Linked DNA regions of Actinomadura luzonensis. The protein of the gene in region 1 interacts with the protein of each later gene in a pairwise test. Links are inferred from orthologs where the notes say so. Each region holds a gene or a part of one and is shown on either strand. Other genes may lie near its edges. The genes, in order: rlmN and ftsZ.

What was found.
Region 2: the proteins of rlmN (region 1) and ftsZ interact in binary tests that used the Escherichia coli proteins (3 or more experiments, as listed by UniProt). The link is inferred for Actinomadura luzonensis from one-to-one orthologs.

Annotation. Positions count from the first base shown.
Region 1 is NZ_JAKRKC020000003.1:656,867-660,171, reverse strand. What follows is about bases 223-3,217. They hold rlmN (dual-specificity RNA methyltransferase RlmN), read left to right. Parts: upstream 223-1,167; coding sequence 1,168-2,268; downstream 2,269-3,217. Other genes in these bases: MF672_RS48050 (ABC transporter ATP-binding protein), read right to left, coding at 2,934-3,217; MF672_RS48055 (hypothetical protein), read right to left, coding at 2,269-2,937; MF672_RS48065 (suppressor of fused domain protein), read right to left, coding at 223-1,050. In the rest of the region: MF672_RS48070 (phosphatidate cytidylyltransferase), read left to right, coding at 1-17; more of MF672_RS48065, read right to left, coding at 31-222; more of MF672_RS48050, read right to left, coding at 3,218-3,305.
Region 2 is NZ_JAKRKC020000002.1:3,074,548-3,077,746, reverse strand. What follows is about bases 228-3,116. They hold ftsZ (cell division protein FtsZ), read right to left. Parts: upstream 2,478-3,116; coding sequence 978-2,477; downstream 228-977. Other genes in these bases: MF672_RS44650 (cell division protein FtsQ/DivIB), read right to left, coding at 2,813-3,116; MF672_RS44660 (YggS family pyridoxal phosphate-dependent enzyme), read right to left, coding at 228-875. In the rest of the region: MF672_RS44665 (cell division protein SepF), read right to left, coding at 1-41; more of MF672_RS44660, read right to left, coding at 183-227; more of MF672_RS44650, read right to left, coding at 3,117-3,199. UniProt on the Escherichia coli protein: Essential cell division protein that forms a contractile ring structure (Z ring) at the future cell division site. The regulation of the ring assembly controls the timing and the location of cell division.

The DNA.
Region 1 (3,305 bases):
TCACCCTTTTCTTCTAGGGGGGCCTCCGGCTCAGCGGTGCGCCTCCAGGGCGTCGTGCGTGACGGGGGTGAGCCAGAGCCACCGGACGGCCTCCCCACCGAACGCGAATCCTGACATGTCAGGCATGTGGGGGGCGTCGGCCGTCATCAGCACCCCCGAGTACTGCGGCCCCAGCGGAAACGTCGCCGGCTCGTGATACCACTTGGCGGTGTGCCCGTGCCCCAGCCAGGTCACCGAGTGCCACGGATACTGCGCCAGCCACACCAGCAGCAGCGCCGCGTCCCGCGGGTCCTCGCGGGTGGCCACGGCCAGCTCGATCCTGGCGTACGCGCCGGGCTTGTCGATCCACTGCTCGACCGTCGGCATGCGTTGGCAGCTCATCCCCACGGTCGACAGCACCGCGAAGTCCCGCTTGCCGTGCGGCGGGCGCTCGGTGATGCCGACCGTCGGCAGCCGTTCGCCGCTGGCGTCCCAGTACCGCCCGGCCGGCCCCAGCACCCGGTCCAGGTGCCCCATCACGAACTGCTGGAACGACGGCCACGACCCCTCGCTGTGCCGCCACCGCCAGTACGACCTGGCATTGGCGATACGGGGTTCGAGCCCTTCCAGCGCCTCCGACAGCGCCCAGGCGAACGGCGACTCGCCCACCGCGTCGCGGGCGTAGCCGGGCATGCCGCGGCTCATGTCCGCCCAGCCGGGGATGACCGCCAGCAGGTCGTCGTCCTCGTAGATCGCGACGCCGTCGCCCTCCTCGAACCACAGCGCGGTGAGCTGCCCGAGCGGGCGGCGGCCCGCCGGGTCCAGCGTGTACGGGCGCGGCATCAGCGGCGGCAGACCGGAGTTGAGCCGCGCGAGGTCCACCACGGCGGGGGCGGGCCGGTGGTTGGCCAGCCAGACGGCGCCGTGGACGGTGCCGTCGGGCGAGCACAGGTAAGCTACCGAGGCGTCCTCGTCCCGCTCGACGACGAGCGTGCGGCTCCCGTACGGGTTGCCGACGGCGAGAACCACCTCGGCGCCACCCTCGCCGGACGCCGACCGAAAAATCGCCATACGTGAGCACTGTAGATCCGGCGGAGACCAGGATGCGAGCCGTACGCCGACCAGGAATGCCGCCTCCGCCCCCGACGTTGATTACCCTGGTCCCATACCCCGAGCAAAGGCAGTAACGTGTCCCAGCCACCAGGTCAGCTCACCTTCGTCGCGCCGCGACGGGCCAAGCCCGCCCGGCACCTGGCCGACCTGCCGATGCCCGAGCGGCGGGCCGCGGTCACGGAGCTGGGCGAGAAGGCCTTCCGCGCCGACCAGCTCTCGCGCCACTACTTCGAGCGGCTGACGACGGACGTCGCGGCGATGACCGACCTGCCGGCCGCCGCCCGCGAGAAGCTGTCGGCGCTGCTGCCGACCCTGCTGACCCCGGTCAAGGAGCTGACCACCGACGGCGGCACGACGCGCAAGACGCTCTGGCGGCTGTTCGACGGGGCGCTGGTCGAGTCGGTGCTCATGCGCTACCCCGACCGGGTCACGATGTGCGTGTCCTCGCAGGCCGGCTGCGGCATGAACTGCCCGTTCTGCGCCACCGGCCAGGCGGGCCTGACCCGCAACATGTCCACCGCCGAGATCGTCGAGCAGGTCGTGGCGGGCGCGCGGGCGCTGGCGGCCGGCGAGGTGCCGGGCGGCCCGGGGCGGGTCAGCAACGTCGTGTTCATGGGCATGGGCGAGCCGCTGGCCAACTACAAGCAGGTCATCGGCGCGGTCCGGCGGCTGGTCGAGCCGGCCCCGCACGGGCTCGGCATCTCGGCGCGCGGCGTGACCGTCTCGACGGTCGGCCTGGTCCCGGCCATCGGCAAGCTCGCCGACGAGGGGCTGCCGGTGACGCTGGCGCTGTCGCTGCACGCGCCCGACGACGAGCTGCGCGACACGCTGGTGCCGATCAACACCCGGTGGAAGGTGGCCGAGGTGCTGGAGGCCGCGTGGGCGTACGCGGCGCGGACCAAGCGGCGCGTCTCCATCGAGTACGCGCTGATCAAGGACGTCAACGACCAGGAGTGGCGGGCCGACCTGCTCGGCAAGCTGGTCAAGAACAAGCTGGTGCACGTCAACCTCATCCCGCTCAACCCGACGCCCGGCTCCAAGTGGACCGCCTCGCGGCCGGAGGACGAGCGGGCGTTCGTGCGGCGGCTGCAGTTCCACGGCGTGCCGGTGACCGTGCGCGACACGCGCGGCCGGGAGATCGACGGGGCCTGCGGGCAGCTCGCCGCCGCCGAGTGATCAGCTCCTGAGGCGCCGCCAGGCGTACCAGGCCAGCGCGAGCAGGCACCAGAAGAGGGAGATCGCGGCCAGCTCCGGGAAGCGGGCGAGCAGCTCGCCGTCGGTGGCCGCGCGGATCCACACCACCAGCGGCACCGTCAGCCAGTACGCCGGCGAGAGGCTGAGCAGCAGCATCAGCAGGAACCCGAACACCAGCCCCATGATCGACAGGGCCGGGGAGGGCACGACGGCGCGGCTGGTGAGCGCGCCCAGCGCGGTGCCGACGAGCGCCGCGAGGGCGTGCAGCGCCACCCCGGCGGCGAGCACGCCGGACGGCGGCCGCGCGCTCACGCCGAGCAGCAGCGAGGCGGCCAGACCGACGGCGGCGAGCACCGCGCAGGCCGCGAACGCCGCCACGAGGCCCGCCGCGAGCTCCCTGCCCCGGCCGCCCACGCTCACCGCCGACATCTCCCGCTGCTGGTCGGGCTCGGTGTCGAGCAGGCTCCGGGCGGCCCAGGCCAGGATGGGGATGATCAGGATGGCGGTGGTGGCCAGCACGTTGGCCTCCTCGCCGCGCGGGGCCCGGCTGCCGTGCAGGATCGCCAGCATGGCGAGGGTCAGCAGGAGGCTCTGGTAGACCCGGTGCGAGCGCACGTAGGCGGCCACGCGGAAGACGGCGAGGGCGGTCATCGGGTGCTCTCCTCGATCTCGCGGGCCCGGTAGCCCTCCTCGCGCACTCGGGCGAGGAAGCCGGGCAGCTCGTCGCCGGGCAGGGTGACGGCGACGGTCACCAGCTCGTTCCCGGTGGACGGCGGCGCCTGCGGCTCGTACAGGCGGCCGTCGGCGACCGCCAGGTGGCGGAGGCCCGGCAGCGCGCGCAGGCCGCCCTGGTGGTCGCTGACGACGACGATGCCGCCCCGGCCGGCCACCTCCGCGGCGATCTCCGGCAGCGCGGCCCTGGTCTCGGCGTCCAGCCCGGCGAAGGGCTCGTCCATGATGAGCAGCCCCGGGTCGGCCATGAGCGCCTGGGCGAGCCCCACCTTGTGCCCGCTGCCCTT
Region 2 (3,199 bases), on another replicon or contig:
AGACCGAGGTAGACCGCCATCTTGCGCATCGCGCCGGCCATCGCTACGTCGTCCTCCTGCTCATGGTCGCCCTCGCTCGGGCCCGGCGCCGGGCGCCGAGGCGGTAGCCGTAACCCCCTCGGACCCTCCGCCGAATTCGACCTCTACCTGATCATGGGCCTGAAGACCCACTTGAGGGGACATTACCTGACGAAGGGCTTGCGACGACCGAGCAACGCCGTACCGACGCGCACGTGTGTCGCCCCGTACGCGATCGCCTCGGCCAGGTCGCCGCTCATGCCGGCCGAGACCATCGTGGCGCGGGGATGCTGCTCCTGCACCCGCGTGGCGACCTCGCGCAGCCGTTCGAACGCCTTGGCCGGCTCCTCGCCGAGCGGCGCGACCGCCATGACGCCGCCCAGCCACACGCCCTCGGCGAGGGCGACCTCGTCGGCGAGCGCCGGCACGTCGGCCGGGAGCGCGCCGCCCCTGGCCGGGTCCTCGTCGAGGGCGACCTGGATGAGGCAGCCGACGTCGCGGCCCTGGCGGACAGCCTCGCGACTGATCGCCTCCACCAGCCGGAGCCGGTCGACGGAGTGGACCACGTCCGCGTAGCCGACCACCGAGCGGACCTTGTTGGTCTGGAGCTGGCCGACGAAGTGCCAGGTCAGCGGGAGCCCGGCCAGCTCGGCGGCCTTCGGGGCGGCCTCCTGGTCGCGGTTCTCGCCGACGTCGCGCACGCCCAGCCCGGACAGGATCCTGACGTCCTCGGCGGGGCGGGTCTTGGTGACGGCGATCAGCGTGACCTCGCCGCGGTCGCGGCCCACCGCGCGGCAGGCCGCCGCGATGCGCGCCTCGACCTCGGCGAGACCGGCCGCGATCTCGTCCCTTCTCACGTGAGTCTTCCTCTCGATAGCGGCGTCGGCGCACCCTGTTCGCCCGCGCGCACATGACGGCGCCGCTCCCGTGGTCCCGGGGAGCGGCGTGGGGCGTCCGCGCTACTTGAGGAAGTCAGGGACGTCGAGCTCCTCTTCCTGCTCCTCGAAGATCACCCGGGGACGTTTGGCGGGCTCCGACATGCGGGAGGTGATGGGCGTGGGCGGGTTGGCGGGCTCGGGCGCGGGCCGCGGGATCGAGACGGGGCCGGAGGGCTCGTCGGCGGGCGCCTCGTCGACCGGCTCGGCCACCGCCTGCACCGGCTCCACCGGTCGCACCGGCTCCGGCCTCGGCTCCGGGCGCGGCTCCGGCCTGAACTCCGCCCGCGGCTCGGGACGGGCCTCGGGACGGGGCTCCGCGCGCAGCTCGGGACGGGGCTCGGGACGCGGCTCGGCGCGGAAGTCCGGGCGCGGCTCGGGACGGGCCTCGGCGCGCGGCTCGGGACGGAAGTCCGCCCGCTGTTCGGGACGCCCCTCGGAGCGCAGCACGGGCGGCTCGGACTTGACGCTCGGCGAGGACACGCTCGGCCGGGCCGGCGAGGACACCGGGGCGGCGGGCGGCGGCGTGGCGGCGGCGCGCGCGGCGGGCCGCGGCAGCTCCTTGACGGCCGGTCCCGGCACGTCGTCGAAGCCGGCCGCGATCACCGTCACGCGCACCTCGTCGCCGAGGGCGTCGTCGATGACCGTGCCGAAGATGATGTTGGCGTCGGGCGCGGCGGCCATCGAGACGAGCTGGGCGGCCTCGTTGATCTCGAACAGGCCGAGGTCGGAGCCGCCCGCGATGGACAGCAGGACGCCGTGGGCGCCGTCGATGCTGGCCTCCAGCAGCGGGCTGGAGACCGCCATCTCGGCCGCCGCCACCGAGCGGTCGTCGCCGCGGGCGTGGCCGATGCCCATGAGCGCCGAGCCCGCGCCGGACATGACCGACTTGACGTCGGCGAAGTCCAGGTTGATCAGGCCGGGCGTGGTGATGAGGTCGGTGATGCCCTGCACACCGGACAGCAGCACCTGGTCGGCCGCCTTGAAGGCGTCCAGGACGCTGACCTGCCGGTCGGAGATCGACAGCAGCCGGTCGTTGGGGATGACGATCAGCGTGTCGACCTCGTCGCGCAGCGTCTCGATGCCCGCCTCGGCCTGCATGGCCCTGCGGCGTCCCTCGAAGCTGAACGGCCGGGTGACGACGCCGATGGTGAGCGCCCCCAGCGACCTGGCGATGTTGGCCACCACGGGGGCGCCGCCGGTGCCGGTGCCGCCGCCCTCGCCCGCCGTGACGAAGACCATGTCGGCCCCCTTGAGGACCTCCTCGATCTCCTCGCGGTGGTCCTCGGCGGCCTTGCGGCCGACGTCGGGGTTGGCGCCCGCGCCGAGTCCGCGCGTGAGCTCGCGGCCCACGTCGAGTTTCACGTCGGCGTCACTCATCAGCAGCGCCTGGGCGTCGGTGTTGATGGCGATGAACTCGACGCCCTTGAGTCCCTCCTCGATCATCCGGTTGACGGCGTTGACTCCGCCGCCGCCGATGCCGACGACCTTGATGACCGCGAGGTAGTTCTGCGGTGCTGCCACGACGAGGGGCCTTTCCGCTCGTTGACTTGCCATTTCGGTGCGGATCGTCTCCGCTTTTTGTCAGTTCGGGTAACTCTCAACCTCAGGTTGAGATTTAGATTTATGTCAACCTGAGGATTGATACGGACAGTAGGAGTTGCGCTCCGGGCGGGTCAACTAACCGCGCCGCAAGCGCGTCCGGCGTGTCGCGGGCTGTCCGATTCGCTCCGAAGTCGCGCCTGGTCGGGGCACTCCCAGGTCCGATCCCCGACTTTAGGCTCTCACGCCGCGACCCCCACCTCGCACAGGCTCGGCGATGCCGTTGCCGCGGAGTTGCCAGACCCTGACACTCTTGATCACTTCAGGGTGACCACGTCGGGCGAGCTGACGTCGTAGACGTTCGCCTTCTCCCGTTTGAGGAGCGCGGTCAGAATGCGGCCTTTCTCCTGCGGACGGTCGGGACCGCCCCATACGACCGTGCGGCCGTCGGACAGCTCCAGCGTCACGCCCTCCGCCGTGCCCGCCCGCACCTGGCGCACCTTGGGCGCGATCGCGTCCGGGACGGCCTGGATCACCTGGAGCGCGGCGACGGTGGCCGGGTCGCCGGCCGCCAGGTTGTCGACCCTGAGCACCGGCAGCAGGGGCGGCGCCGTGGGCCGCACCTCGATCACGACGCCGTGGCCGTCCACGATCGCCACCTTGTCGCCGGCCGGGACGGCCGCGACCGGCTCCCGCTCGACCAC